DNA from 2 places in the Methylobacterium sp. ap11 genome. Region 2 is predicted to be linked to the other one. Evidence: predicted binding sites of a transcription regulator. Region 2 holds the regulator's gene; the other holds the start of a gene.
The links. The regulator PhoB, encoded in region 2, activates phosphate uptake and scavenging genes when phosphate is short. The targets are predictions, from matches to a motif close to TGTCATNNANCTGTCAT.

Region 1 (15,289 bases), on a different contig from region 2:
TCGTCGCGACCGCGCCGCTCGTCGGTCTGATCGACCGGGGCGTGCCGCCCCGGACGCTGATGGTGGCTGGCAGCCTCGGCCTCGCCGCGACCTGGGCCCTGATGCCGCTCGCGGCGTCCGTGTCCTGGCTCGTGCTCGCCGGGGTGATCGTCCTCAACGCCGTCGCCGGCGCGTCGCTGGTGCCCTGCCTCGACTACCAGAGCCTCGCCGCGGTGCGCCGCCGGCCGGGGCTCGACTACGCCCGGATCCGGCTCGGCGGCTCGCTCGGCTTCCTGGCCGCGACGCTCCTCGGCGGCTGGCTCCTCGGCCTCGTCGGCACGGGCGGCATCCCGGGCTTCCTCGCGGCCCTCGAACTCGTCTCGGCCTGCGGCGCCGTGCTGCTGTTGCGCCGCGAGACCGCGTCCGCTCCGGCCCGCCGTACCGCCGGCCGGGTGCGCCTGCCCGCCGCCCTGTGGCTCGCCATCGCGGCCGGCGCGGCGATCCAGGCGAGCCACGCCGCCGTCTACGCCTTCGGCTCGATCCACTGGGTCGGCCTCGGCCTGTCGCCGGCCGAGACCGGGATCGCCTGGGGCGTCGGCGTCGCCGCCGAGATCGGATTCTTCGCGGTCGCCGGACGCATCCCGTACCTGCGCGACGCGCCGTTCCGTCTGCTCGCGCTGGGGGCGCTCGCCGCGCTCCTGCGCTGGGGCGGGCTCCTCGCCGCCGCCGGCCTGCCGGCCCTGGTCCTGCCGCTCCAGGCCCTGCATGCCCTCACCTTCGGGGCGACGCAGCTCGGCGTCATGGCGGCCCTGTCGCGCCTCGCCCCCGAGGGCGGCCGCGGCGCCGCGCAAGGGGCCTACGCGGCCTGCGCCGCCCTCGCCTCGGCCTCCGCCACGCTCGCGAGCGGCGCGGCCTACCGAGCCGGCGGCGGGACGCTCGCCTTCGGACTGATGCTGCCGGTGGCCGGCCTCGGCCTCGTCTTCACGCTCGCGGCGGCGCGGGCGGCGCGGCGTTGAGCCCGCCGGCCCCGATGGTTTGCGAATTGTTAGCATGACGGGATATACGACCGACCCGAGGGGATCTGTGGCGAACGAGGGAGGCCGGCCCGTGCCGACCGAACCGATGACGCGGGGGGCCGATCCGGCCCACGCCGCGGTCGAACGCGTCCGCGACGGCCTCGCCGCGCGCCTCAGCGGCCGCTGGACCGCCGACCAGGCGCCCGCCGTCGAGGGCTCCGCCGCCGCGATGCTGGCCGGCGCCGCCGGCGCACCCCTGATCATCGATCTCTCCGGCCTGTCGCGCCTCGACACGCTCGGCGCCTGGGTGCTGGAGCGAACCCGCGCGGCCTTGCCCGACGGCACGGCCTATGCGGGCGCCTCGCCCGAGCACCTGATACTGCTGCGCGAGGTCGCCTACCGGGACGCCGCGCCGTCGGCGCGCGCCCGGCGCTTCCACCCCCTCGATCCGGTGGCGAACCTGGGCTCGGGCGTGCGCAGCCTCGGCCACCAGGGGCTCGCCGGCCTCGCCTTCCTGGGCGAGGTGGTGGCGGGCTGCCTGCGGGTGCTCGCCCGGCCGCGCAGCTTCCGCGGCCCGGCGCTCGTCAACCAGGTCGAGCAGATCGCGCTGCGCGGCGCGCCGATCATCATGCTGATCGCCTTCCTGGTCGGCTGCATCGTCACCCAGCAGGGCATCATCCAGCTCCAGCGCTTCGGCGCCCAGAGCTACGTCGTCAACATGATCGGCATCCTGTCGCTGCGCGAGCTCGGGGTGCTGCTGACCTCGATCATGGTGGCGGGGCGCTCCGGCTCGGCCTTCACGGCCGAGATCGGCTCGATGCGGATGCGCGAGGAGGTCGACGCGCTGCGCGTCATGGGCCTCGACCCGATCGAGATCCTGATCGTCCCGCGGATCATCGCCCTGATGGTGGCGCTGCCGATGCTGGCCTTCCTGGCCGACCTCGCGGCGCTCGCCGGCGGCGCGCTGACCTCCTGGCTCTATGGCGGGCTCTCGCTCGAGGCCTTCGCGTTCCGGCTCCAGAACGCGATCGGGCTGCGCCACGTCCTGATCGGCCTCATCAAGGCGCCGTTCATGGCGCTGATCATCGGAATCATCGCCTCGGTGGAGGGGTTCCTGGTCGAGGGCTCGGCCGAATCGCTCGGCCGCCACGTCACCGCCTCAGTCGTCAAGTCTATCTTCATGGTCATCGTCCTCGATGGACTCTTCGCGGTGTTCTTCGCGGCCATCGATTTCTGAGCGAGGCGAGCCTTTCCCTTGCACCATCCCTCCACAGCCCCGTCGGCCGCTCCCGGCCGCTTGCCCGGCGCGCACGATCCGCTGATCCGCGTGCGCGACCTCGTGGTCGCGTTCGGCGAGCGGACCGTGCTGAAGGGGCTCAACCTCGACATCCGCCGCGGCGAGATCCTCGGCTTCGTCGGGCCCTCCGGCCAGGGCAAGTCCGTGCTCACCCGCACCCTGCTGGGTCTCGTGCCGAAGCGCTCGGGCACGATCGAGGTCTTCGGCGAGGACGTCGACCGCCTGACCCTCGCCCAGCGCCGGGTGATCGAGCGACGCTGGGGCGTGCTGTTCCAGCAGGGCGCGCTGTTCTCGGCACTCACCGTCAAGCAGAACATCCAGGTGCCGATGCGCGAGCACCTGAAGCTGTCCGAGCGCCTGCTCGACGAGTTCGCCCGGCTCAAGATCGAGATGGTCGGCCTGAAGCCGGATGCCGCTGACAAGCTGCCCTCCGAGCTCTCGGGCGGCATGATCAAGCGCGCGGCGCTCGCCCGGGCGCTCGCCCTCGACCCCGAGGTGCTCTTCCTCGACGAGCCGACCTCCGGCCTCGACCCGATCGGCGCCGGCGAGTTCGACGAGCTGGTGGCGACGCTGCAGCGCACGCTCGGGCTCACCGTGTTCATGGTGACCCACGACCTCGACAGCCTCTACACCGCCTGCGACCGCATCGCGGCGCTCGGCGACGGCCAGATCATCGCCGAGGGGCCGATCGACGCGATGCTCGCCTCCGACCATCCCTGGCTGCGCTCCTACTTCCACGGCAAGCGCGCCCGGTCGATCGTGACGCAGGACGCCCCGTCATCCCGAGGAATCGTGGAGGGCGTCGCCTGATGTGCGCTGCCGCACCCGCCCGCCGGCAGGGCCCGCTTAAGCTTCCTGAATTAGGCTGCGCCGGGATGCTGACCTTAGGGCATCCGGTTCCCGGGCTCGCGGTCCGGCCCCGGCCGGCCGCTCCCCCTGCCCCGCACGCGCATGGAAACCGTTAAGGCATGGAAACCCGCGCCAACAACGTCCTGATCGGCGCCTTCACGCTGGCGGTGATCGCGCTCGGCTTCGCCTTCGCGTTCTGGCTGCGCGGGTCCTCGTCGAACCAGGCCCGGATGCCGGTGCGCATCGTGTTCTCGGGCGGCGTCGGGGGCTTGGCCAAGGGGGCGGTCGTCACCTTCAATGGCATTCGGGTCGGCGAGGCGACCGACGTGCGGCTGTTGCCGCAGGACCCGCGCCGGGTGACGGCGATCGTCGAGGTCAACCGCGGCACGCCCCTGCGCGTCGACACCCGCGCGCGCCTCGACATGACCATGCTGACCGGCGTCGCCTCGATCGCCCTCGTCGGCGGCAGCGCCGACGCGCCGCAGCTGGCGCCGACCAAGGACGACCCGGTCCCGACGATCTACGCCGACGCCTCCGACATCCAGGACCTGATGGCGGCCGCCCGCACCATCGCGCAGCGCGCCGACGACATGCTCCAGCGCCTCGACCGGGTGGTCGCCGGCAACGAGGGCGCGATCAACCGGACGCTCGCCAACGTCGAGCGGTTCTCGAAGACGCTGGGCGACAGCGCGCCGGCCCTCGACGCGCTGACGAAGGCGGTGGACGGGCGCAAGCTCGCCAGCCTCATCGACAACGTCGACCGGTTCTCGACCGCGCTGGCCGCCGCCTCGCCGGACGTGCAGGCCGGGGTGCACGACGCCCGCACGCTCGCCGGCAAGCTCAACGCCTCCGCCGACCGGCTCGACGCGGTGCTGAAGGGCGCCGAGGGCTTCCTCGGCTCGGCCTCGGGGGATGCCGGCAAGAGCACCTTCGCGGAGGTCCGCGACGCCGCGGTCTCGATCCGCGATGCGGGCCGCGCCTTCCGCACCATGTCGGAGAACCTCGACAAGCGCACCGCCACCCTGACCCAGAGCGTCAGCCGCCTCAGCGGCGCCGGGCGGCGCGAGGTGCAGTCGCTCTCGACCGACGGCCAGCGCACCCTCAACACCCTCAACAACGCCGTGCGCAACATCGAGCGCGACCCGTCCCAGGTGATCTTCGGCGGCAAGCCGACGTTGCCGGAATACAACGGTCGCTGACCATGTTGCCGTGCAGCATCGCGGGCATTGCACCCGCGCGCGGGCCCGCGCGTTGTCCGGGCATGTTCGGTCACGCTTCCGGGCCGGTCCCGGCCCACCCCGTCCACGGTCCCTCCGCCGCCATGACGATCACGGCCTCCCCGGTCTCCCGCCGCGCCCGCCGGTCCGGCCCGGTCCTCGCCGCCCTCTTGGCGCTCGCCGTCGGGGCCTGCGGCAGCGGCGCGGTGCCGACGACCTTCGACCTCACCGCCCTCCCGGGCGCGGCCCGCAGCGGCGCTGCGCGGCGCTCGATCGTGGTGGCCGAGCCGGTCGGGCTCCAGCCCTTCGAGGCCGACCGCATCATCGTGCGCGAGGCCGGCGGCTCGCTGTCGTTCCTCGGCGGCGGCCAGTGGGCCGATCGCCTGCCCCGCCTGATGCAGGCCCGCCTGGTCCAGAGCCTGGAGAATACCGGCCGCCTGCGCTCGGTGAGCCGGCCGGGCGACAAGGTGGTGGCCGACACGATCCTGGTGACCGAGATCCGCGCCTTCGACATCGCGGCGGGCTCGCGCGAGGCGGTGGTCGACATCTCGGCGAAGCTCGTCGCCGATGCCACCGGCAAGGTGGTGGCCGCCCGGATCTTCCAGGCCCGCGTGCCCGTCGCCGAGGTCAATGCCGGCGTCGCGGCGAACGGGCTCGACCGGGCGCTCTCGACCGTTCTCGCCGACATCGTGCGGTGGGTCGGCACGGCGTCCTGATAAGGAAGTCCGAAAAGGCTATGAAGTCCGGACGAGGGCTTTTGGATCTCGTCTCGCCGATCGACGCGGCGCTCGAGCGCCAACGACATCCGCATCGCGAAGCTATCATCCGGACTTCGTAGGATACCCCGCCGGCCGGCGCCTCAGGCCGAGGAAGGCGCCGCTGCCCGCGCCAGACGGGCGGCGACGCACAGGGCGAGGCCGGCGACGACGAGGCCGGCCAGGACGTCCACCAGGTAGTGGCCGCCGATCACCGGCGTCGCGACGACCATCGCGAGATTGACCGTCAGCGCCGGCCACCGCAGCACCGGCACGCCCCAGAAGCCCCAGGCGAGCAGTGCCGCGGCGGCGGCGTGGAAGCTCGGGAAGGTGACGATGCCGCCCAGCGTGTCGCCGGTGAGGGCCGAGAGCGTGCCGGCCCGGGCGGGGGCCAGGATATCGACGTGGTGCCAAGCCGCGGTGACCAGCACGTGGGTGTCGGCCCGAGCGACGCCGAAATGCAGGTAGCCCCCGAGGGCCGGCATGAGCGGGAAGACCGCGACGGTGGCGGCGAGCGTCAGGACCCAGGCGAGGCAGAAGGCTTGGGCCCGGGCCACGCGTCCAACAACGAGCAGCGCCGCGACCAGGATCGTGAGTTGCAACAGCAGGCTCATATAAACGTGGCTCAGGACCTCCAGGAGGAGCGGCCAGCCCCGAGCAACCGCGATCACGTGCGCCCAGTCAAAACCGAAGAGCGCCATGTCGAGGGCGAGCAGGTCTTCATCCCGATACGGAAGGTTCGTACTGGCGGCGACCACGCTCAACAGGGGCGCGAGCAGCCCGACGAGCAGGAGTTGCGACGCAACCTCGGCACCCGAGCCGAGCCGCTCCCAGCCTCGGATGCGCAGGGCAGCACCGCAGGCCCCGAGGGCGGCGAGCTGAACCAGTGCGCTGGCGAGGATGTAGTCGGCGATCCGGTAGCCGCCCACCGACACCGCGGCGAGGAGGAGGCCGCCCGCCGCTGCGACGATGCTCCAGCAGACCAGGGCGGGCCCACCGAGAACAGCGCCCGATCGTCTCGCGATCGGACGGGCCTCGAGGTCGTCGATCGGGCCCCGAAGCGCCGGGCGAGGCTCCGACCTCGCGTCGAGGATCGGTCGGTCGCTCGTCGGCGGAGGGATGTGGGGAACGGCGAGAACGGGCGGCATGGAAGTTCCCCTGCGTCGTGCAGGTCTCCCATCCCATCCGATAACGTTCCGTGTACTTTTGTTTGTGAGTTCAACCGGCGGTTAGCGCGGTCATTCCATCACCGCCGCCTTCATGATGACCACCATCATGGCGCGCCCGGTCGTCTCGCTGACGCAGCGCACGGTGTGGGGCCGGTCGCAGCGGTAGCGCAGGGTCTCGCCGGCCCGGGCGCGCTGGACCGCGCCGGCCACGTCGACCTCGAACTCACCCTCGATGACCGAGAGGGATTCCACCGACCCGCGCTGGTGGGCATCCGAATCGAGCACGCCGCCCGGATCGGCCGAGAGGTCGTACCATTGCAGCCACTCGACGGTCTTGATCCAGCCGACGATCGCGAGCCGCATCCGGCCGTCGTCGGAGACGAGGATCGGCGTGTCGGCCCGGGAGGACTTCTCGATGAAAGGCTCCTCGTCGCCGGTGGCGAGCACCCGCTCGATCGAGACGTCGAGGGCCTGGCTCAGGCGCCAGATCGTCGCCAGCGTCGGATTGGTCTCGTTGCGTTCGATCTGGCTGATGATCGACTTGGCGACGCCGGATTGCTCGGCGAGTTCCGACAGCGACAGGTTGTAGGCCTTGCGCAGCCGCTGGATGGTTTTTCCGAGCTGACCCGACAGCACCTGCGCCCCGGTCAACAGGTCCTTGGTGCGCTCCCGCCCCCGCTCGACGCCCATCGCCTGCCCCCGAACCCCGCTGGATCACCGCCGGGCGTTCCGCATACCGAACGCCCGTACGCTCCATCAAACGCAATCGCCGGGAGCGCGCAAGGGTCCATCGGGCCGCGCGGGGTGTTTCTTACGGGACGAGCGTCAGTTCCACCACGCATGGAAGTGGTGGACCGGGCCGTTGCCGTGGCCGATGCGCAACTGGCCGGACGCCGCGAGCGCCGCACTCAAATACGCCTTGGCGGCGCGGGCGGCCTCCGGCAGCGTCAGGCCGCGGGCGAGCCCGGCGGCGAGCGCCGCCGACAGGGTGCAGCCGGTGCCGTGGGTGTTGCGGGTCTCGATCCTGGGTCCGGCGAGCCGCAGCACCGCCTCGCCCGGTCCGACCAGGAGATCGACGCTCTCGGCGCCGGTGCCGTGGCCGCCCTTCATCAGCACGGCGCGCGGCCCGAGCGCCAGGAGACGCCGCCCCTGGTCGAGCATCGCGGCCTCCGTCTCCGCGATCCCCTCCCCCAGGAGCACGGCGGCTTCGGGCAGGTTCGGGGTCAGCACCGCGGCGTGGGGCACGAGCTTGGCCCGCAACGCCGAGACGGCGTCGTCGGCGAGGAGCCGGTCGCCGCTTGTCGCCACCATCACGGGGTCGAGCACCAGGGGCAGGCCGGCGGCGTGGCGGGCGAGCCCCTCGGCCACCGCCGCGATCGTCGGGCTGCGAGACAGCATGCCGATCTTCAGCGCCTTCACGTCGAGGTCGGTGAAGACGCTCTCGATCTGGCGCGCCACGAATTCCGGTTCGACGTCGTGGATCGCCTGGACGCCGCGGGTGTTCTGGGCGGTGAGCGCGGTGATCACGCTGGCGCCGTAGACGCCGAGCGCCGAGAAGGTCTTGAGGTCGGCCTGGATGCCGGCGCCGCCGCCGGAATCCGAACCCGCGATCGTGACGGCGATCATGCTCTCCCTCCGATCGTGCCGAAGATCGACCAAGGTCCGATCATGCCGCCCCCCGGGCCGCCAGGGCGCCATCGACGACCGCGCGCAGGTCGCGGGCCCGCGCCTCGACGTCCTGGCCGGTGCCGAACAGGGCCGAGATCAGCGCGATCCCGTCGGCGCCCGCCCCGATCGTCGCGGCGGCGTTGCCGCGGTCGATGCCCGCGATCGCTCCGACCGGAAGGGTGGCGCCGCGGGCGAGCCGCGCCCGGAAGACGATGCGGTTGAGCCCGTCGAGCCCGACCGGCGGGTCCGGATTGTCCTTGCTGGTGGTGGAGAAGACGCCGCCGATGCAGGCGTAGTCGACCGGCAGGCGATAGAGCTCGTCGGCCTGGGCGGCGTTCTTGACCGTCAGCCCGACGATCGCGCCCCGCGGCAGGAGGCGCCTGGCGTCGGCCGGATGCATGTCCTCCTGGCCGAGATGCACGCCCTCGGCGCCCGCGGCGAGCGCCAGGTCGACCCGGTCGTTGACGAGGAGCGGCACGCCGGTGCCCTCAAGCGCCGCATGGATCCGGCGCAGCCGCTCCACCGTTTCGCGGGCATTGGCGATGGTTTTTTCGCGGTATTGCAGCAGGGTGCAGCCCCCGGCCGCGGCCTCGGCCGCCATCCGGGCGAGGTGCCCGGCGTCGCCCCCGCACACCCCGACATCGAGGAGGCCGTAGAGCCGCAGGTCCACCGGCACCGTCTCGGCCGCAGGGGCCGTCGGGCCGGCGCTCACGGGCGGGTTCCCGCGCAGGGCTGACGGTGGCGTGCGGGCATGGCGGGCGTTCCTACTCGGGAGAGGGCCGTGGCGTCGTGTCTCCCGGAGTAAGGGCGTGCGAGCGCGGGCGTCAACGGGCACCCGGCCGACCGGGCACTCAGCCGGCCCGGGCCCCGCCCGCCGCGGCCTCGCGGGCCCGCTCGACCACGAGGCGCCGCTCGCGCCACACCACGAACACGCCGGCCGCCGCCACGATGCCGCCGCCGAGCGCGATCGAGGCGGTGGGCAGCTGGCCGAACACGAACCAGCCGATCAGCACCGACCACAGCATCGTGGTGTACTCGAACGGCGCCACCAGCGAGGCGTCGCCGTGGCGGTAGCTCTCGGTGAGCAGGATCTGGCCGATGCCGCCGAGCACCCCGACGACGACGAACAGCGCGAGGTCGGTCCAGCCCGGCATCTTCCAGCCGAGCACGACCGTCGACAGGCCGAGCAGCGAGGTGAACAGGAAGAAGTACAGCACGATGGCGCCGGTGCGCTCGGTGCCGGTGAGCTTGCGCACCTGGATCGTCGCCGCCGCCGAGCAGGCCGCCGCCAGGATCGCGAACAGCGCGCCGGTGGTGCCGCCCCCTCCCGCGCCGCCGAATTCGAGGTGGGGCGCCAGCGTGATCAGCACGCCGAGGAAGCCGACGCTGACGCCGGCCCAGCGATAGCCCTGGACCCGCTCGCGCAGCACGATCGCCGCCAGCACCACCACGAGGAGCGGCGAGGCGTAGCCGATCGCCACCGCGTCGGAGAGCGGCAGGAAGGACAGGCCGGCAAAGCCCGCGAACATGCCGCAGGCGCCGATGATGCTGCGCAGCATGTGCCCCTTGAGGTTCTGCGTGCGCACCGCCTCGATCACGCCGCCCTGCCAGCGCAGCCACACCAGCAGCGGCGCGATGGCGATGAAGGAGCGGAAGAACACGATCTCGCCGGTCGGGAACCGGTCCGCCAGGGTCTTCACGCCGGCGGACATCAGCGTGAAGGCGAGCGCCGACAGGACCTTGAGACCGATGCCGAGATAGGGCCGGGCGGCGTCGCGCCCCGACGCGCCAGCTCCGGTGACCGACCGGCCGGGGACGACGAGGGGGGCTGCCATGGGCGGGGCGCTTTTCTGGGCGGAGCGGGAGGAGGCGCGACCGCGGACACCGCGGCGGGGCGTCCTGTCAGAACCACGAATCGGCACGGCCGAGGTAGAGGCCTCCTCGAGCGGCTGACCTGCGCGATCCGCATGGTCGCCTTTAAGTCTCCGCAAACGAATCTCGGTCTGCCTCCCCGGCCGAGGTTCGGCGATCCGCCCTCGCGTCATCAAAGTGATACGCGAATGGGGTTTGGCTGGCGCGAGATGCCGCCAAGGAGAGTGCACGTGGCCGAGGACGCCGACGCGCTTCGCGTGCGAACCCTGTTCCTCTCGGACATCCACCTCGGAACGAAGGGATGTCAGGCCGAGCTACTGCTCGACTTCATGCGGGAAGTAGACGCCGACGAGATCTACCTGGTCGGCGACATCGTCGACGGCTGGAAGCTGCGCTCCGGCTGGTACTGGCCGCAATCGCACAACGACGTCGTGCAGAAGCTGCTGCGGAAGGTGCGAAAAGGGTCTCGCCTCGTCTACGTGCCGGGCAACCACGACGAGTTCCTGCGCGACTTCCTCGACATGCATTTCGGCGGCATCGAGATCCAGGACCAGGTCCTGCACGAGGCGGCGGACGGCAAGCGCTACCTCGTCATCCACGGCGACCAGTTCGACCTCGTGGTGCGCCACGCCCGCTGGCTCGCGCTGCTGGGCGACGGCGCCTACACGGCGGCGCTCTTCGTCAACACCCACCTCAACTGGGTACGCCGCCGCCTCGGCCTGACCTACTGGTCGCTGTCGGCCTGGGCCAAGCTGAAGGTGAAGAACGCCGTCAACTTCATCGGTCGGTTCGAGGAATTCCTGATCGCCGAGGCCCGCCGGGCCGACGCCAACGGGGTGATCTGCGGCCACATCCACCACGCGGCGAGCCGCATGGTCGGCGACATGCACTACCTCAACACCGGCGACTGGGTGGAATCCTGCACGGCGGTGGTCGAGCATTACGACGGCACCATGGAGGTGATCCGCTTCGCCGACTGGAAGCGCGCCAGCGCCGAGGCGCCGGTGCCGCTGACCTCCCGCAGCCGCCCGCTCGCCCCGGTCGAGGAACTGGCGCCCGCAGCCCGCTCCATGCCGGACCACCCGATCGTGAACGCCCGGGCCGTCGCGTGAGGCTCCTCGTCGCGACCGATGCCTGGCATCCCCAGGTCAACGGCGTCGTCCGCTCCCTCGAGCACATGGTCGCGGCGGGCCGCCGGCGCGGCCACGACCCGGTGATGCTGACGCCGCTCGACTTCGCCAGCATGCCGCTGCCGGGCTATGCCGAGATCCGGCTGTCGCTGGTCACCGCCCGCGGCGTCGCCCGGCGGTTCCCGGCCCTGGCGCCCAGCCACGTCCACATCGCCACCGAGGGGCCGATCGGGCTCGCGACCCGCCGGGTCTGCCTGGCGCAGGGCCGGCCCTTCACCACGAGCTACCACACCCGCTTTCCCGAATACCTCGCCGCCCGCCTGCCGGTGCCGGAGCGCTGGAGCTACGCCTGGCTGCGCCGCTTCCACGGCGCGGCGAGCGGCACGATGGTGAGCACGCCCTCGCTCGAGCGCGACCTGTCGGGGCGCGGCTTCACCCGGCTGATGCGCTGGACCCGCGGCGTCGACACCGAGCTCTTCCGCCCCCGGGACGGCGAGGCGGCGCCGGACGCGCTCGCCGGCCTGCCCCGCCCGTTCTTCCTGTTCGTCGGGCGGCTCGCGGTGGAGAAGAACGTCGAGGCGTTCCTGCGCCTCGACCTGCCCGGCACCAAGCTCGTCGTCGGCGACGGGCCCGACCGCGCCCGGCTCGCCGCCGTCGATCGCACCGCCCGCTTCCTCGGCACGCTCACCGGCGAGGCCCTGGCCCGGGTCTACGCGGCCTCCGACGTCTTCGTCTTCCCGAGCCTCACCGACACCTTCGGCATCGTGCTGCTGGAAGCCCTGGCGAGCGGCCTGCCGGTCGCCGCCTATCCCGTCACCGGCCCTCTCGACGTGATCGGCGGAACGAGCGTCGGGATCCTCGACCACGACCTCGGCGTGGCGGCCCGTTCGGCCTTGGCGATCCCCCGCGAGGCCTGCCGCCGGGAAGCCCTGCGCTATACCTGGGAGGCGAGCGCCGACCAGTTCTACGGCAACATCGAGGCCGCCCACGCCGAGGGCGCGACGACGCGGCGACGCCGGCGCATCGGATTGCCGCTGCCGGGCGAGGCGCCCGCTTCCCTGCCGCGGGTCGGCGAGGGCTGACCAGCCCGTTTCCGAGGCGACCGGACTCCGGTCGCCTCACGCGAACAGGTCGACGACCTGAAACCCCCTCCCCGCCAGCCGCTCGCTCAGGACCCGCCGGTGGCACCGCTCCGGGTCGCGCTCGAAGCAGAGCAGGCAGGTCGGCCCGGCCTCGGCCAAGGCCGCCAGTTCGTCGAGGGCGGCCTGGCCCGTGCCGGTCTCCAGCACCTCCTCGCAGTAGATCCGGCGCATCAGCGCGGCGTCGTGGGCGCGGGCGGCCTCGCGGCCGGCCTTCGGCGTGCCGAGGCTGCGCAGGTGCCGGTATCCGATTCCGGCCTCGGTGAGGCCGGCGGCGAGCGCGCTCTTCGAGAAGCCGCGCTTGCGCGAGGCCGCCACCGCCCGCACGTCGGCGAGCGTCGCCACCCCGGCATCGCGCAGGGCCGCGGCGAAACGCTCGGTATCGGCGCCTTCGTACCCGATGGTAAACAGAACCTTGTCCATGGCGGCGTCTCGACAAATGTCAGTTTCTGCCGGGGCTTATGCCCGACGGTGAAGGCCGCGACGCGCCGTGGCCTAGGCCTATGTGGCGTTGGCGCCACGAGTTTCGAAATTCCGTCCCAATTCCGTCAAGCTTCCATTAACCGGCCCCACCGCATCGAATATCCATAGTGTTCAGCGTGAAGTCAGGCCGCGCCCCGATGCCGATGGAGTCGACGATCCCCTCCGCCACGTGGTCCTCCGCCCTGTCGCGCGGCGTCTTGTGGAGCCGGCGCGCGCTCGCGGCGGCGAGCCTCGCGACGCTGGCCGCCTGCGCCGGCGGCGGTGCCGATTTCTACCCGACCAAGGGTGACGCAAAGCCCCATCCCGGTGTCGCCAAGGCGAAGCTGCACCCGATCCAGGGCATCGACGTCTCGAAGTGGCAGGGCCCGATCGACTGGACCTCGGTGAAGGGCGCCGGCACCCAGTTCGCCTACATCAAGGCGACCGAGGGCGGCGACCACATCGACGATCGCTTCCGCGAGAATTGGGACGGGGCCGGCCGGGCCGGCGTGCCGCGGGGTGCCTACCATTTCGTGTTCTGGTGCCGCTCGGCCAAGGACCAGATGGACTGGTTCAAGCGCAACGTCCCGAACGACCCGACCGCCCTCCCCCCGGTCCTCGACGTCGAGTGGAACGGCCATTCGCAGCTCTGCCCTAAGAAGCTGCCCAAGGCCCAGGCACTCGCCATGACCGAGTACATGCTGCGGGAGATGGAGGCCTATACCGGCAAGCGGCCGATCATCTACACCGACATCACCTTCCACAAGGACGTGCTGGAGGGCGAGCTGCCGGATTATCCGCACTGGGTCCGCTCCACCGCGGCCGAGCCGGAGCAGCGCTACGCCAACCGCGACTGGATGCTGTGGCAGTTCACCTCGACCGGCCGGGTGCCGGGCGTGCGCGGCGACGTCGACCGCAACGCCTTCTACGGCACCAAGGCCGAATGGGCCTCGTTCCTCGCCACCGACTGCGACCCGCGCAACCACCGCCGGCTCTCGGCCGCGGGGCTGTGCACCGATAAGTGATCGCACCCTGACGAAGGCAACAAAGCCCGGTCCGCGACGAGCGGCCGGGCTTCTTCATTGGAGTCGATGAGTTCTCGCAAGCACACCTGAAGCCCTCGATGTCATCCCGGGGCTCGGCGCAGCCGAGCACCCGGGATCCATGACTGCTGAAGCTGAAGGAAGAGGCGGATTGCGTCCCGCTTCATCTTGAACCGTCAGCGTTCATGGATCCCGGGTTCCGCTGCGCGGCCCCGGGATGACGCGGAGGTGGGCAGGTCCGGGGTTTGTTCGACGAGCGAGACGATGTCGAACAAACCCTCGCCGACTCAGCCGTTGCGGAACGTGTAGCTGTAGCCGTTCAGCGCCGGCGCGCCGCCGAGATGGGCGTAGAGCACCTTCGAGCCCTTGGGGAAGAAGCCCTTCTGCACGAGGTCGATCATGCCCTGCATCGACTTGCCCTCGTAGACCGGGTCGGTGATCATCGCCTCGAGGCGGGCGGCGAGGCGGATCGCCTCGACGGTCTCCTTCGAGGGCACGCCGTAGACCGGATAGGCGTAGTCCTCCTTGATCACCACGTCGTCGGCGACGATCTCGCCGGCCCCGACCAGAGCCGCGGTGTTGCGGGCGATCTCCAGCACCTGCGCCTTGGTCTGGGCCGGGGTGCAGGAGGCGTCGATGCCGATGACGTTGCGGGCGCGGCCGTCGGCCGAGAAGCCGACCAGCATGCCGGCATGGGTCGAGCCGGTGACGGTGCAGACCACGATGTAGTCGAAGTGGAGGCCCATCTCGGCCTCCTGCCGGCGCACCTCCTCGGCGAAGCCGACATAGCCGAGGCCGCCGAACTTGTGCACCGAGGCGCCGGCGGGAATCGCGTAGGGCTTGCCGCCCTTGGCCTTCACGTCCTCGATCGCCTGCTTCCAGCTGTCGCGGATGCCGATGTCGAAGCCGTCATCCACGAGCTGCGACTCGGCGCCCATGATCCGCGTCAGCATGATGTTGCCGACCCGGTCGTAGACCGCGTCCTCGTGCGGCACCCAGGCTTCCTGGATCACCCGGCACTTCATGCCGATCTTGGCCGCCACCGCCGCCACCATGCGGGTGTGGTTCGACTGCACGCCGCCGATTGACACCAGCGTGTCGGCGCCCGAGGCGATCGCGTCCGGCACGATGTATTCGAGCTTGCGCAGCTTGTTGCCACCATAGGCGAGGCCCGAGTTGCAGTCCTCGCGCTTGGCGTAGATCTGCACGTCGCCGCCCAGATGCGCGGTCAGGCGCGGCAGGTGCTCGATCGGGGTCGGCCCGAAGGTCAGGGGGTAGCGCTCGAACTGCGACAGCATCGAAGGAATCATCGCCGGGGTCCTGTGTGGAAGCCTCTTTCATTCTAGCCGCGATCGTGTGAAAGGTGCTCTCGAACTTGCCCGCCTTTGCGCAACGATGAGAGGCGAAGGCTTCACCTCGTGCTAGAGACGTTCATGCAGAAGCGATAAGGCGGAAGGATCTTTCATGGCGGACGGCCTCGACCGCATCGACCTGAAAATTCTCCGGCTCCTTCAAGAGGATGGCCGCATCGGAAACGCCGAGCTGGCCAAGCGCGTGAACACCAGCCCGGCGACCTGCCATCGCCGCACCCAGCGCCTGTTCGACGACGGCTACCTGCGCGGTGTTCGCGCCGTGGTGGCGCCCGAGAAGGTCGGGCGCGGCTCGCTGGTCCTCGTAGGCGTGGTCCTCGACC
Region 2 (15,289 bases):
CGAGGTCAAGCTGACCGGCGAGGTCCTGGCCGAGATCTACCAGGGCAAGATCAAGAAGTGGTCCGACCCGAAGATCGCCAAGCTCAATGACGGCGTGAAGCTGCCCGACGCCCCGATCACCCCGGTCTACCGGTCGGACGCGTCCGGCACCACCAACATCTTCACCACCTACCTGTCGGACGTGTCGCCGGCCTGGAAGTCCGAGCTCGGCGCCTCGACCACGGTCAGCTGGCCGGCCGGCCAGGGCGGCAAGGGCAACGAGGGCGTCACGGCCGTCGTCAAGCAGGTCCCGAACGCCATCGGCTACGTCGAGTACGCCTACGCCAAGCAGAACAACTTGCCGGTGGCGCTGATCCAGAACAAGGACGGCCAGTACCCGATGCCGGGCGACGAGGCGTTCCAGGCCGCCGCCGCCAACGCCGACTGGAAGGCCGCCCCGGGCTTCGGCATCTCGCTGACCAACCAGCCCGGCGCCAAGGCCTGGCCGATCACCGCCGCGACCTTCATCCTGGTCCACAAGAACCCGGCCGACGCGGCCCGCACCGCCGAGGTGCTGAAGTTCTTCCGCTGGGCCTACAAGAGCGGCGACAAGATGGCCTCCGACCTCGACTACGTGCCGCTGCCCGACAAGGTCGTCGGCCTGGTCGAGGACGAGTGGAAGTCGGTCGCCAAGGACGGCAAGCCGGTCCTCGGCCAGTAAGCCGCGCCGCGGCCGACAGATCCCGGGAGGGCGGCCCCCGCCCTCCCGTCCGCCGGCGCGGGGCGCCGGCCGGGCGCTCCGATCCCCGCGCGATGCCGGCAGGCATGCGCGGGGATCGGGCAAAGCCGAGATTCCGCCGCCCGCCGGGCCCTGGCGGATCGCGTCCGACTCGCCTCGATCCGCCGAGCGCGCTAGAGGCCGCTCACTCCAAGGGAAACCCGGATGGTCGCGTTGTCTGAGAACGTCGCAGTGGCGGCGAGGCGCGAAGTCGCCCGCCGCGCCCCCAGCCCGGTGGGCGATCGCATCTTCCGCGCCGCCGCCTTCGCGTCGGCGCTGCTCGTGCTGCTGGTGCTCGCCGGCATCCTGGCCTCGATCGCCTATGGCGGCTGGCCGGCCTTCCAGGCCTTCGGCCCCGGCTTCCTGGTCTCGAGCGCCTGGAACGTCGGGCGCGAGGAGTACGGTGCGCTCGTCGCCATCATCGGCACCCTGGTCTCGGCGCTGCTCGCCCTCGTCATCGGCGTGCCGATCTCGCTCGGCATCGCGATCTACCTGACCCAGCTCTGCCCCGGCTGGGCCCGCCGCCCGGTCGCGATGACGATCGAGCTCCTCGCCGCCGTGCCGAGCATCATCTACGGCATGTGGGGCCTGTTCATCTTCGCGCCGCTCTTCGCGCGCTTCGTGCAGATCCCGGTCTCGAACGTCGTCGAGGGGATGCCGATCGTCGGCACCCTGTTCTACGCCCAGGTGCCGTCCGGCGTCGGCGTGCTCACCGCCGGCATCATCCTGGCGATCATGATCGTGCCGTTCGTCGCCTCGATCACCCGCGACATGCTCGACCAGATCCCGACGGTTTTGCGCGAGAGCGCCTACGGCATCGGCTGCACCACCTGGGAGGTCGTGCGCCACGTCCTGATCCCGCAGGCCTCGGTCTCGATCATCGGCGCGGTGATGCTGGGCCTCGGCCGCGCGCTCGGCGAGACGATGGCGGTCACCTTCGTGATCGGCAACGCCAACCGGCTCTCGGCCTCGATCTTCGATCCGGGCTCGACCATCGCCTCGCGCATCGCCAACGAGTTCAACGAGGCCGACGGCCTCCAGCTCAACTCGCTGATGGCGCTCGGCTGCATCCTGTTCGTCGTCACCTTCATCGTGCTCATCATCGCCCGGCTGCTGGTGCGCCGCGCGAAGGTGGCCTGATCCCGCTCCCGCACGGACGTTTCCCGATGAGCGCCTCCCCCGCCGCGGTCTCAGGGTCCGCCCCCGCCGCCCCCGCCCGCCCCGCCCCGCCCGAATGGGGCCGGGTCCGCGCCGGCCGGCGCACCGCCGACAAGGCCCTGATCGTCGGCTGCACCCTCGCCACCGCCCTCGGCGCGATCGTGCTCGGCTCGATCCTGCTGATGCTGATCATCCAGGGCGTCCAGGGCTTCTCGCCGGCCCTGTTCACGAACGTCACGCCGGGGCCCGGCTCCGAGGGCGGCGGCATCGCCAACGCGATCCTCGGCAGCCTGGTGATGACGGCGCTCGGCATCGTCGTGGCGACGCCGATCGGCGTGCTCGCCGGCACCTACCTCGCCGAGTACGGCCGGACCTCGCACCTCGCCAACCTGATCCGCTTCCTCAACGACATCCTGCTCTCGGCGCCCTCGATCCTGATCGGCCTGTTCGTCTACACCCTGATGGTGCGGCCGATGGGCGGCTACTCGGGCTGGGCCGGCGCGGTCGCGCTCGCCATCATCGCCACCCCGGTGATCGTGCGCACCACCGAGGACATGCTGCGCCTGGTGCCCGGCACCCTGCGCGAGGCCGGCGCGGCGCTCGGCGCGCCGCTCTCGATCGTGATCCGCAGCGTCACCTGGCGGGCGGCGCAGTCGGGCATCGTCACCGGCGTGCTGCTGGCGCTCGCCCGCATCGCCGGCGAGACCGCGCCGCTGCTGTTCACCGCGCTCAACAACAATTCCTGGTTCAGCCCGAACCTGATGGGCGGCGTCGCCAACCTCCCGGTCATGATCTACCAGTTCGCGCTCTCGCCCTACGAGAACTGGCGCCAGCTGGCCTGGGCCGGTGCGCTCCTCATCACCGTCACCATCCTGGGCCTGTCGATCGTGGCCCGCCTCGTCCTGCGCGGCCCCCAGCGCTGACCCGCATCCTGGAGACACACCGATGAGCGCCACCGCCACCGCCGTGCCGGTCGTGGGCCAGAGCACGGCCGACGAATCCGCCGCGATCCGCCTCGCCGTGAAGGACCTCAACTTCTACTACGGCGACTTCAAGGGGTTGAAGAACATCAACCTCAACTTCCTCGACCGCCAGGTCACGGCGCTGATCGGGCCGTCGGGCTGCGGCAAGTCGACGTTGTTGCGCACCTTCAACCGCATCTACAGCCTCTACCCCGAGCAGCGCGCCGAGGGGCAGATCCTGCTCGACGGCCGCAACATCCTCGACCCCTCGATCGACCTCAACGAGCTGCGCGCCCGGGTCGGCATGGTCTTCCAGAAGCCGACCCCGTTCCCGATGTCGATCTACGACAACATCGCGTTCGGCATCCGGCTCTACGAGCGCCTCGGCAAGGCCGACCTCGACGTCCGCGTCGAGGAGGCCCTGCGCAAGGGCGCCCTGTGGGACGAGGTGAAGGACAAGCTCAAGCAATCCGGCATGGGCCTGTCGGGCGGCCAGCAGCAGCGCCTGTGCATCGCCCGCACGGTGGCGCAGCGCCCGGAGGTGATCCTGTTCGACGAGCCGACCTCGGCCCTCGACCCGATCTCGACCGGCCGCATCGAGGAGCTGATCGAGCAGCTGCGGGGCGAGTTCACCATCGCCATCGTCACCCACAACATGCAGCAGGCGGCGCGCATCTCGCAGTTCACCGCCTTCATGTATCTCGGCGAGCTGATCGAGTTCGGGCCGACCAACCGGCTGTTCATGAACCCGTCGAAGCGCCAGACCCAGGACTACATCACCGGCCGGTTCGGCTGAGGCGTCCCGCCCTCGTTCCGCCGGCCCGGGCCCTTGCCGGGCCGGCCCGATCCCACGCTCCACTTCATCGCGGGGAGTCTCACTCCATGTCGAACCACATCGTCACCTCCTACGATCAGGAGCTGCAGAACCTGCGGCGCAGCATCGCCGAGATGGGCGGCATCGCCGAGAAGATGGTGGCCGATTCCGGCCAGGCGCTCCTGCGCCGCGACGCCGCCCTCGCCCAGTCGGTGATCGCCGTCGACCAGCGCCTCGACGGGCTGCAGCGCGAGATCGAGGAGAAGGCGATCCTCCTGATCGCCAAGCGCCAGCCGATGGCGATCGACCTGCGCGAGACGATCTCGGCGATCCGCGTCTCGGGCGACCTCGAGCGCATCGGGGATCTCGCCAAGAACGTCGCCAAGCGCGTCGTCGCGATCGCCGACCAGGTCCAGCTGCAGAAGATCGTCGTCGGCGTGGAGCACATGAACGAGTTGGTCCAGGGCCAGCTCAAGGACGTGCTCGACGCCTACGCCACCCAGGACACCGTGGCGGCCCTCGACGTCTGGGCCCGCGACGGCGGCATCGACGCGCTCTATACCTCGCTGTTCCGCGAACTCCTGACCTACATGATGGAGGATCCGCGCAACATCACGTTCTGCACGCACCTCCTGTTCTGCGCCAAGAACGTCGAGCGCATCGGCGACCACACCACCAACATCGCCGAGACCATCCACTACCTCGCCACCGGCGAGACGCTGACGACCGACCGGCCGAAGAACGACGGGTCGAGCTTCGCCACCGTGGATCCCCAGTTCTCGCCCCAGTCCCCGCCCAAGGCCTGACCGGATGGCCTGCCCGGCCGCGAGGCCGAGCGGGCCGTCCCGGCGGCGACGACCCTGAAGTGCCCCGATGAGTACCCGCATCCTGATCGTCGAGGACGAGGAGGCCCTGACCCTCCTCCTGCGCTACAACCTCGAGGCCGAGGGCTTCGAGGTCGACGCCGTCGCCCGCGGCGACGAGGCGGATATCCGCCTGCGCGAGCAGGTCCCCGACCTCGTCCTCCTCGACTGGATGATGCCGGGCCTCTCCGGCATCGAATTGTGTCGGCGCATCCGCGCCCGCCGCGAGACCGAGCGGCTGCCGGTGATCATGCTGACCGCGCGCGGCGAGGAGGGCGACCGGGTGCGGGGGCTCGCCACCGGCGCCGACGACTACATCGTCAAGCCGTTCTCGGTGCCCGAGCTGCTGGCGCGGGTGCGCGCGCTCCTGCGGCGCGCGAAGCCCGCCCACGTCGCCGACCTGCTCGTCGCCGGCGACATCGAGCTCGACCGGGTCAGCCACCGCGTGCGCCGCGACGGCCGCGAGCTGCATCTCGGCCCGACCGAGTTCAAGCTGCTCGAGTTCCTGATGCAGAGCCCCGGCCGGGTCTTCTCCCGCGAGCAGCTCCTCGACGGCGTCTGGGGCCACGACGTCTACATCGACGAGCGCACGGTCGACGTGCATATCGGCCGCCTGCGCAAGGCGATCAACCGCGGCCGCGACTCGGACCCGATCCGCACCGTGCGCGGCTCCGGCTACTCCTTCGACGAGATGTTCGCGCCCGAGCCGTGACGCCGGACGGCCGTCTCCCGGTCCGGGTCAGAACTCCATCCCGAACTTCACCCGCAGGCTGTGCCGCTCGAACTGGTTCAGCCCGAGGGACCGGCCGGCCAGGGCCGGGTCGGTGTCGCGGCCCCAGACCTGCCCGGCATAGGCCACGGTCAGCCAGACCTTCTCGGTGAACCGGTGATGCAGCGCGGGCCCCAGGGTGAGCGCCTCGCTCTCGAGCCGGTTCAGGAAGGCCCCCTCGTAGCCGCGCAGGTAGCGGACCTCCGGGCCGAGATAGGTGCTGTCTCCGACGCGCCCCACGAGAGCGTTCGACCACAGGAAGGTCGAGGAGCGATAGCCCGGGCCGCCCCGCTCGCGCCCGGCCGCCGGTTCGACGCTGATGTTGCTGCCGTACCAGAGCTTGTCCGGCACCACCTGGACGTCGAGCTGGAGCAGGCTCTCGACGTCGAAGATGTCGGCGCCGCGGCCTTCGACCGGGAGGACGCGCGTGAAGCGAGGGCGCACCTCCAGGGCGAGACCGAAGGGCTGCTCCTTCGAGCCCTTCAGGAACTGGTACTTCACCTCGAGCGAGACGCCGTCGAAGGTGCCGTAGGACTTGTCGTCCAGATCGAGAACGTTGCGCTGCCGCCGCAGCGTGCCGAAGGCGCTGAGTTCGAGGCTCAGCCTGTCGATGGGGTTGAACTGGTAGGCGAGCCGCGTGTCGAGCACGCGGTAGGCCGACCGGCCGGGGCCGTCACGACGCTTGCCGATGCGCGAGACGGTGTCGACCACCGCTTCCTGCTCGCCCTTCTCGCCGGCATCGGCGCCTTCCGTGAAGCCGAACAGGTGCTCGGTATCGACGTCCTTCCCGTCGTCCGTCTTGCTGGACGTTCCGGCCGGACGGCCCTCGTCCTCGCCGGCCTCCCGCGCGCCGCCCAGGCCCGTCCCGGACCTGTCCTCCATCCCGGACCTGTCCTTTGTCCCGGACTCGCTGCGCGGCGCGGCCTGCGTGGATGCCGGGGTGGAGAGGACGAGCATCAGGACGCCCGCCGCGGCCGACAGGCATCGCATCGGCTCGGTGATTCCGGTCATGGTCGCGCGAGGGCCCCAGATGTGCCGTGCTCCAGCGCGTCTGCTTAGAAACGATGCCGGCCGGCCTGGCTGCCGCAAAAATGCAACGCCCGTAAGACCTTTGGACCGCGCGGGATTACGAGGGGCGTCCGACGCATCGGAGGCCTTCGCGCGGTCGGCAGGACCGGGGATGGGCTCCGGTCCGCACGACCCCGGGGCGCCTTGACGTTGGCTCCGTACAAGGCTTGGCCGACGGCTGCGCGCCCGCCCCGAGCACCGCGCCGAATCCTGGCGCCGATCCCGACATGCCCACCCGCACCGCCCCTTGCACGGATCCGTCCCTGGGTCAGGGGTGAAGGCGATCTGCGTATCGAACATTTATAGTTGTAGATCGCCGAGCATGACGTTAGGATTTTCAAGTCAAGCGGGGAATGTTTCCATGGAAAAACTCAGAAACATCGCGACGATCTTGGCTTTTCTGCTGGCCGGAGAGATGATCGCTTCCATGCTCGGACTTGCCGTGCAGCCGGCATCGGCGCAGTCGAGCGCCGAGCGCGAGAGATGCGCGGAATCGGTCGGGATCCAGACACGTCACAACGGCCGGAACAGCTGGATCAAGCGGAGAGTCTCCGGCAAGACCTACAACGCTTTTCTTCGGTGCACGGACGACATTGCCATGAAACGTGCCGACGCGAAGCCGGGCCGCCCCTGAGAGCTTGGTCGACCGATCGACACGCTCTATCCCACCAGCAACCTCATCCTGAGGTGTTGGTCGATCGAAGATCGACTAACCTCGAAGGAGGGCTCCAGAACTCTCCGAGGTTACTGGATCCCTCCTTCGAGGCTCAGCGATCCTCGATCGCCTCGCACCTCAGGATGAGGTAGAGTGCAGGATGGAAAATCCCCTCGCGATTGTGTCGTCGCAAGCCGAGCAGGCTCCGACACATCAAGATATTTTCGTGTATCTGATAAAAATTCTCTCACGACGTCGACCCCGTCAGTCAGTCAGGCCCTGACACTCCATCGGGGCGACCGGCAGCGATCGGTCGGGAGGCCGGCACCCGGCTCGCGAACCGACGGAACCCGCGCGATGCCCACCGTCTCGCGGTGGGCGCGCCGCCACGGGACGGGGCCCCGCCGGACGGTTCCGTCCGGCGGGGCCTCCTTCAGATGTGCAGCGCCTCGCCGAGCGCTCGCAGGTTCGCCTCGTGGAAGGCCTCGCCGAGGGTCGGGTGGGCGTGGATCGTGCCGGCGACGTCCTCCAGCCGGGCGCCCATCTCGAGCGCTAGGCCGAACCCCGCCGCCAGCTCCGAGACCCCGGCTCCCACCGCCTGGATGCCGAGGATGAGGTGGTTGTCGGCCCGCGCCGTCACCCGCACGAAGCCGTCCTCGGCGCCCAGCGTCATGGCGCGGCCGTTGGCGGCGAAGGGAAACAGGCCGGTGCGGATCTCGTGGCCGGCGGCGCGGGCCTCGTCCGGCGACAGGCCGGCCGAGACCACCTCCGGGTCGGTGAAGCAGACCGCGGGAATCGCCACCTTGTGGAAGGCGCGGCGGCGCCCCGCCACGAGGTCGGCCACCATCTCGCCCTGCGCCATGGCGCGGTGGGCCAGCATCGGCTCGCCGGTCACGTCGCCGACAGCCCAGACGTTGCGCATCGAGGTGGCGCAGCGCTTGTCGATGCGGATGAAAGGCCCGCTCATGTCGAGGTCGAGCCGCTCTAACCCGAGGTCGTGCGTGCGCGCCTTGCGGCCGACCGCGACCAGGATCACCTCGGCGGGGATCGTCCGGCGCTCGCCGCCGACCTCGACATCGAGCGCGTCGCCCGAGAGCCCGGTCGCCTTGGCGCCGAGCAGCACCTCGATCCCGAGCGCGCCGAGGCGCCGCGCCACCGGCCGGGTCAGCTCGGCGTCGTAGGCCGGCAGGATCCGCTCGGCCATCTCGACCACCGTGACCTTGGCGCCGAGCTTGGCGAAGGCGGTACCGAGCTCGAGCCCGATATAGCCCGCCCCCACCACCGCCAGGGTGGCGGGGACCTTCGGCAGCGACAGCGCCTCGGTCGAGGAGATCACCCGCCCGCCGAAGGGCAGGTGGGGGAGCGCCGCCGGGACCGAGCCGGTGGCCAGGATCACGTGCTCGGCCCGCACCCGCTCGGGGCCGGTATCGGTCTCGACGAGGCAGGTCTTGCCGTCGACCATCCGCCCGCGCCCGCGCAGGATCTTGACCCCGCCGCGCTTCAGGAGCGACGCGACCCCGGTGTTGAGCCGCCCGACGATGCCGTCCTTCCAGGCCACCGTGCGGGCAAAATCGAGGCTCGGGGGGCCGGCCGAGAGCCCGAAGGGCGAGGCGTCGCCGGCCTGCAGCACGGCGGCGTGATAGGCCTCGGCCGCGTGGATCATCGCCTTCGAGGGGATGCAGCCGACATTGAGGCAGGTGCCGCCTAAGCGATTCTCCTCGACCAGCACGGTGTCGATGCCGTGCTGGCCGGCGCGGATCGCCGCGACGTAGCCGCCCGGGCCGCCGCCGAGCACCAGGAGCTTGGTGGTGATCTCGCCCACGGGTCAGGCCTCCATGAACAGGGTCGCGGGCGTCTCGAGCAGGCCTTTCAGCGCCTGCACGAACAGGGCGGCGTCGTAGCCGTCGACCACCCGGTGGTCGAAGGACGCCGAGAGGTTCATCGTCAGGCGCGGCACGAAGGCGCCGTCGCGCCAGACCGGGCGCATCACCTGCTTGTTGACGCCGATGATCGCGACCTCCGGCCGGTTGATCACCGGCGTGGTCACGATGCCGCCGAGCGCGCCGAGCGAGGTGATGGTGATGGTCGAGCCCGAGAGCTCGTCGCGCGCCGCCAGGCCGTTGCGGGCGGCCTCCGCCAGGCGCCGCACCTCGGCGGCCGAATTCCACACGTCGCGGGTCTCGGCGTGGCGGAGCACCGGCACCATCAGGCCGGACGGCGTCTGGGTGGCGATGCCGACATGGATGCCGGCATGGCGGTGGATCACCTCCGCCTCGTCGTCGTAATGCGCGTTCATCTGCGGGAAGTCCGGCAGGGCGCGCACCAGGGCCTGGACCAGGAACGGGATCAGGGTGAGCTTCGGCCGGTTCGCGCCGTGGCGCTGGTTGAGGGCGGCGCGCAGCTCCTCCACCGCCGTCACGTCGACCTCCTCGACATAGGAGAAATGCGCGACGCGGCGCTTGGCATCGGCCATGCGCTGGGCGATGCGCCGGCGGAGCCCGATGACCTTGATCTCCTCCACGCCGGTGCGGGCGACGCGGCCGGCGGGCGCGGGCGCGGTCTCCTCGGGCGGAGCGTTCAGGAACCCGTCGAGGTCGTCGTGACCGATGCGGCCGGCCGGGCCGGTGCCGCGGACCTGGCGCAGGTCGATGCCGGCCTCCAGTGCGCGGCGGCGCACCGCCGGCGAGGCGACGGGCTTCTCGCCCGCCGGGCGTGGCGGGCCAGAGGAGGGAGCAGTCGCCGCGGGGCGCGGGGCGGGGGCTGCGGGCTTCGCCGGCGCAGGCTTCGGGGGCTCGACCGGCTTCGGCGCGGCGGCGGATCGGGGCGCGGGCGCGGGTTGCGCCGGCTCCAGGCCGTCCGCGGCCGGGACCAGGGCGGCGGCGGGCTGGCCTTCGGCCGCGTCCTGCGCCCTCGCGACCTCGGGCGCCACCGCGACGCCGGAGTCCGGGACCGAGGCGGGCGCGGCATCTCCGCCCTCGATCTCCAGCCGCACGAGTTCGGCGCCGACCGCCAGCATCTGGCCGGCCTCGGCGCCGAGCGCCGCCACGGTGCCGCTCACCGGGGAGGGGATCTCGACGGTGGCCTTGTCGGTCATCACGTCGGCGAGGGGCTGGTCCTCGCGGACCACGTCGCCGACCTTGACGTGCCAGGCCGAGACCTCGGCCTCGGCCACGCCCTCGCCGATGTCGGGGAGCTTGACGATGCGAAATCCCATGGGTCAGCCCTCCAGCGCGGCGCGAAGGGCCCGGCCGACGCGCTCGGGACCCGGGAAGTAGGCCCATTCCTGGGCGTGCGGGTAGGGCGTGTCCCAGCCCGCCACCCGGACGATCGGGGCCTCCAGGTGGTAGAAGCAGGTTTCCTGCACGAGCGCCGCCAGCTCGGCGCCGAAGCCCGAGGTCAGGGTCGCCTCGTGGGCGATGACGCAGCGCCCGGTCTTGCGCACCGAGGCCTCGATCGTCTCCATGTCGAGGGGGAGCAGCGTGCGCAGGTCGATGACCTCGGCGTCGATTCCCGTCTCGGCGGCCGCGGCTTCCGCCACGTGCACGATGGTGCCGTAGGCCAGCACCGTGACGGCGCTTCCTTCGCGCCGGATCGCCGCCTTGCCGAGCGGCACGGTGTAGTGCCCGTCCGGCACCTCGCCGAGGTCGTGGCGGGCCCACGGGGTCACCGGCCGGTCGTGGTGGCCGTCGAAGGGGCCGTTATAGAGGCGCTTGGGCTCCAGGAAGATCACCGGGTCGGGATCCTCGATCGCGGCGATCAGGAGACCCTTGGCGTCGTAGGGGTTCGACGGCACCACGGTCTTGAGGCCGGCGACGTGGGTGAACAGGGCCTCGGGGCTCTGGCTGTGGGTCTGGCCGCCGAAGATGCCCCCGCCGGTGGGCATCCGCACCACCATCGGGGCGGTGAACTGGCCGCCCGAGCGGTAGCGCAGGCGCGCGGCCTCGGACACGATCTGGTCGTAGGCCGGGTACATGTAGTCGGCGAACTGGATCTCGATGCAGGGCTTCAGACCGTAGGCCGCCATGCCGACGGCGGCGCCGACGATGCCGAGTTCGCTGATCGGCGCGTCGAAGCAGCGGCTCTTGCCGAAGCGGGCCTGGAGCCCTTGGGTGCAGCGGAAGACGCCGCCGAAATAGCCGACGTCCTCCCCGAACACGACCACGTCGTCGTCGCGCTCCATCGCCACGGCCATCGCGTCCCGGATGGCCTCGATCATCGTGCGGCGCGGCATGTCAGTACCCCGCCTGCTGGCGCTGGCGGCGCAGGTGGGGGGGCATCTCGGAAAAGACTCCTTCGAACATGTCGCGCGGGGACGGCTTGCCGCCGGCATGCAGCGTGCCGTGGGTCTCGGCCTCGCGCTGGGCGGCCACCACCTCGTCGAGGATCTCGGCCTCGCCCTGGCGGTGGCGTTCCTCCGACCAGGCGCCGCGGGCGATGAGGTGATCCTTGAGGCGCTTGACCGGATCGCCGAGCGGCCAGGCGTCGAACTCGGTCTTCGGCCGGTAGGCGGAGGGATCGTCGGAGGTCGAATGCGCGCCGGCGCGGTAGGTGACGTACTCGACGATGGTCGGCCCGAGGTTGCGCCGCGCCCGCTCGGTCGCCCATTTCGCCACCGCGTGGACGGCGAGGTAGTCGTTGCCGTCCACGCGCAGGGACGGGATCCCGAAGCCGTGGCCCCGCGCCGCGAAGGTCGAGGAGCCGCCCCGAGCAAAGCCCTGGAAGGTCGAGATCGCCCACTGGTTGTTGACGACGTTGAGCACCACCGGCGCCCGGTAGGTCGAGGCGAAGACCAGCGCCGCGTGGAAATCCGATTCCGCGGTCGAGCCGTCGCCGATCCAGGCGGCGGCGATCTTCGTGTCGTTCTTGATCGCCGAGGCCATCGCCCAGCCGACCGCCTGGACGTACTGCGTCGCGAGGTTGCCGGAGATCGAGAAGAAGCCGTGCTCCTTCGACGAGTACATCACCGGAAGCTGCCGGCCGTGCAGCGGATCGTTCTCGTTCGAGTAGATCTGGCACATCATGTCGACGAGCGGGTAGCCGCCGGCGATCAGCAGCCCGGCCTGCCGGTAGGTCGGGAAGTTCATGTCGCCGGGTTCGAGCGCCCGGCGGAAGGCGGTGCTCACCGCCTCCTCGCCGAGATGCTGCATGTAGAACGAGGTCTTGCCCTGGCGCTGCGCCATCAGCATCCGCGCATCGAAGGCGCGCAGCTTCATCATGTCGCGAAGGCCCGCGAGCAGCTCCTCGTCGGTGAGCGAGCCGGCCCAGGGACCGACCGCCTTGCCATCCGCGTCGAGCACCCGGATCAGCGTGTAGGCGAGGTCGCGGATGTCGGCCGCCGCCACGTCGACCTCGGGCCGGCGCACCGCACCGGCCTCCGGGATGTCGAGGTCCGAAAAACTCGGATTGCCGCCCGGGCGGACGGCCGGCTCGGGGACGTGGAGGCTCAAGGGGGCGTGGAGATTGGGCGCGTGGGGGCTCGGGGCGTCTGGCGGCATGGGGAGGCCCTTACGGGGAGGGTGTCGCGGACGATGCGGGATGGAGTGTCAGGACGGCGCGCCGACCTGCGCCTCGACCACCGTCGGATGGCGCGACAGGCGGGCGGCGAGGACGGACAGGTCCGTCCCGTCGGGGACCAGGATCGAGAGGGTGAGGGCGGAGGAGGTGGCGTCGAGCGCGAGGTGTCTCAGTCTGTCGCCGGCGCGTTCGACTTCGCCGAGCAGGCGCGTGACACCGTCGAAGACGTGGAGGATCCGAGCCCGGACCTCCACCGCATGCCCTTGTTCAAGAGCCATCTGCGCCCTCCCGCGACGCTTGATTTCCCCGACTGTAGACCGGTCCGGCCGGATGGTCCTCGCCGATTTTCGCGGCTAAAGCGGGTGACCGGAGAACGCAGCATGGCATTGAAGGGCGAAACGCCGAACAAGCGTTCCGTGCGATCGCAAGCGCAGCAGAAGGGCGCCGAGCCGCACCGGCTCGACGAGATCGACCGCAGGATCCTGGGCGCCCTGCGGACGGATGGCCGGCTGACGATCGCGGCGCTCGCCGAGCGGATCGGGCTGTCGCAGTCACCGTGCTGGACGCGGCTGCGCCGCCTGGAGGAGGCCGGGCTGATCCGCGACTACGTCGCCCTGCTCGACCACCGGGCGCTCGGCATCCCGGACGTGGTCTTCATCGAGGTGACCCTCGACAAGCACGACGACGCGGTGCTGGAGGCCTTCGGCACCGAGATCCTGCGCATCCCCGAGGTGCTGGAGGTGCACCTGGTGACGGGCGAGTACGATTACATGATCAAGGTCGCGGTCAGCGGCACCGCGCATTACGAGCGGTTCCTGCGCGAAAAGCTCTACCGCATCCGCGGCATCCGCCAGTCGCGCTCGGTCTTCGCCCTGCGGACCCTGAAGCAGGAGGTCTCGGTCGATCCGGTGGCGATCGCCCGGCAGGCGCCCTGACGCGGGTACGTGGGAATCGGTCGTCCCGGCGACGTCGTCACGGGGGCATTCCGGGGCCGCGTCGCGGACAGGGCGGGAACCGCGGCGCGGGGTGTCCCGGATATCGGCTCTCACGGGACGTTTCGGCAGGATCGAAGACCCCGAGCGCCGCCCCCCCTGCGAGGCGATCGGGCGATGCTCCGAGGACCGGCCGCCCGGATCCCGGGCTCCCCCTTCGCGGCCCCGGAGGGACGCGGACGGCGACCGGGCGGCGCCTCCGCGTCCCGGTCCCGTCACTCCGCCGGCGGCCGGGCGCTCTCGCGGAACGGGTGAGCCGGATAGGTCCCGATGATCCGGATCGCGCTCGAGAAGTAGGCGAGCTCGTCGAGCGCCCGGCGCAGGGACGGCTCCTCCGGGTGGCCGTCGACCTCGGCGTAGAACTGGGTCGCGGTGAACTGGCCCTCGACCATGTAGCTCTCGAGCTTGGTCATGTTGACGCCGTTCGTGGCGAAGCCGCCCAGCGCCTTGTAGAGCGCCGCCGGGATGTTGCGGACCCGGAACATGAAGCTCGTCACCGTCGGGCCGGCGCCCGCCGGGGGCACCACCGGTTCGCGGGAGAGCACCACGAAGCGGGTGGTGTTGTGCTCCTCGTCCTCGACGTTCTCGGCCAGGATCGACAGGCCGTAGATCTCGGCGGCGAGCCGGGGCGACAGCGAGGCGCGGGTGCGGTCGCCGGCCTCGGCGACCTGGCGGGCGGCGCCGGCGGTGTCGGGCGCGACCACCGCCTTGAGGCCGAGCCGCCGGATGATCTTGCGGCACTGGCCGAGCGCGTGGACGTGGCTGTGGACGGTGCGGATCTCGTCGAGCGCCACGCCCGGCAGGGCCATGAGCTGGAAGCGGATCGGCAGGAACTGCTCGCCGATGATGTGGAGGCCGGAGGCCGGCAGCATGTGGTGGATGTCGGCGACGCGGCCGGCGATCGAGTTCTCGATCGGGATCATGCCCAGCGCCGCCGAGCCGTCCTGCACCGCCGTCAGCGCGTCCTCGAAGGTGGCGCAGGGCAGGGGCGTCCAGTCCGGATAGGCCTCGTTGATGATGATGTGCGAGTTGGCGCCGGGCTCGCCCTGGTAGGAGATCGTCTGGTTCATCGCGCAAGCTCTTCGGGGATCAGTTCAGACGCCGGGCGGCCAGGACGGCGCGGGCGCGCTCGAGGTCGTGGGGGGTGTCGACGCCGAGCGGCACGTCGTCCACCACCACGGCGTCGATCCGCATCCCGGCCTCGAGCGCCCGCAGCTGCTCGAGCTTCTCGCGCAGCTCGAGCGGGCTCGGCGGCAGCGCCACGAAGCGGGCGAGGGCCCGGCGGCGATAGGCGTAGAGGCCGATATGGTGGAGGAGGGGGCCGTCGCCGTAGGGCGCGGTGGCGCGGGTGAAGTAGAGCGTCCGCAGCCGCCCCGGCGCGATCTCGGTACCGACGAGCTTGACGACGCTCGGCTCGGTCCGCTCCTCGGGCCGGGTGATGAAGGCGCACAGCGTCGCGATGTCCACCGCCCGGTCGGCCAGCGGCACCACCGAGGCGGCGATCGCCCTGGGGTCGATGGTCGGCAGGTCGCCCTGCACGTTCACCACCACGTCGTGGCGCCCCTCCGGGTCGATCACCTCCAGGGCCTCGGCGAGGCGGTCGGAGCCCGACGGGTGGTCGGGCCGGGTCATCACCGCCAGTCCCCCCACCGCCTCGACCGCCTGCACGATGGCGGGCGTGTCGGTGCAGACCACCACGGGCCCGAGGCCGGCCTCGATCGCGCGGCGCCAGACATG

Region 1: BMX97_RS31250 (UDP-2,3-diacylglucosamine diphosphatase) is a predicted target of PhoB. The motif match lies at 9,990-10,006, and genes of this name have one in related genera.

Annotation. Positions count from the first base shown of each region.
Region 1 covers NZ_FOEB01000043.1:7,783-23,071, forward strand. The annotation lists gene BMX97_RS31200 (MFS transporter) at 1-995, shown strand, start outside; gene BMX97_RS31205 (MlaE family ABC transporter permease) at 1,102-2,232, shown strand; gene BMX97_RS31210 (ABC transporter ATP-binding protein) at 2,314-3,102, shown strand; gene BMX97_RS31215 (MlaD family protein) at 3,261-4,340, shown strand; gene BMX97_RS31220 (ABC-type transport auxiliary lipoprotein family protein) at 4,463-5,074, shown strand; gene BMX97_RS31225 (phosphatase PAP2 family protein) at 5,218-6,261, opposite strand; gene BMX97_RS31230 (helix-turn-helix domain-containing protein) at 6,352-6,972, opposite strand; gene thiD (bifunctional hydroxymethylpyrimidine kinase/phosphomethylpyrimidine kinase) at 7,108-7,908, opposite strand; gene thiE (thiamine phosphate synthase) at 7,949-8,662, opposite strand; gene BMX97_RS31245 (DMT family transporter) at 8,802-9,785, opposite strand; gene BMX97_RS31250 (UDP-2,3-diacylglucosamine diphosphatase) at 10,053-10,934, shown strand; gene BMX97_RS31255 (glycosyltransferase family 4 protein) at 10,931-12,034, shown strand; gene BMX97_RS31260 (DUF488 domain-containing protein) at 12,071-12,514, opposite strand; gene BMX97_RS31265 (glycoside hydrolase family 25 protein) at 12,718-13,578, shown strand; gene BMX97_RS31270 (1-aminocyclopropane-1-carboxylate deaminase) at 13,884-14,894, opposite strand; gene BMX97_RS31275 (Lrp/AsnC family transcriptional regulator) at 15,061-15,289, shown strand, end outside.
Region 2 covers NZ_FOEB01000004.1:283,545-298,833, forward strand. The annotation lists gene pstS (phosphate ABC transporter substrate-binding protein PstS) at 1-700, shown strand, start outside; gene pstC (phosphate ABC transporter permease subunit PstC) at 923-1,897, shown strand; gene pstA (phosphate ABC transporter permease PstA) at 1,924-2,838, shown strand; gene pstB (phosphate ABC transporter ATP-binding protein PstB) at 2,861-3,673, shown strand; gene phoU (phosphate signaling complex protein PhoU) at 3,760-4,497, shown strand; gene phoB (phosphate regulon transcriptional regulator PhoB) at 4,565-5,266, shown strand; gene BMX97_RS07950 (hypothetical protein) at 5,294-6,205, opposite strand; gene BMX97_RS07955 (hypothetical protein) at 6,753-7,025, shown strand; gene lpdA (dihydrolipoyl dehydrogenase) at 7,480-8,868, opposite strand; gene BMX97_RS07965 (dihydrolipoamide acetyltransferase family protein) at 8,872-10,260, opposite strand; gene BMX97_RS07970 (alpha-ketoacid dehydrogenase subunit beta) at 10,264-11,277, opposite strand; gene BMX97_RS07975 (3-methyl-2-oxobutanoate dehydrogenase (2-methylpropanoyl-transferring) subunit alpha) at 11,279-12,541, opposite strand; gene BMX97_RS07980 (hypothetical protein) at 12,590-12,838, opposite strand; gene BMX97_RS07985 (Lrp/AsnC family transcriptional regulator) at 12,977-13,495, shown strand; gene BMX97_RS07990 (prephenate dehydratase) at 13,768-14,622, opposite strand; gene BMX97_RS07995 (3-deoxy-manno-octulosonate cytidylyltransferase) at 14,642-15,289, opposite strand, start outside.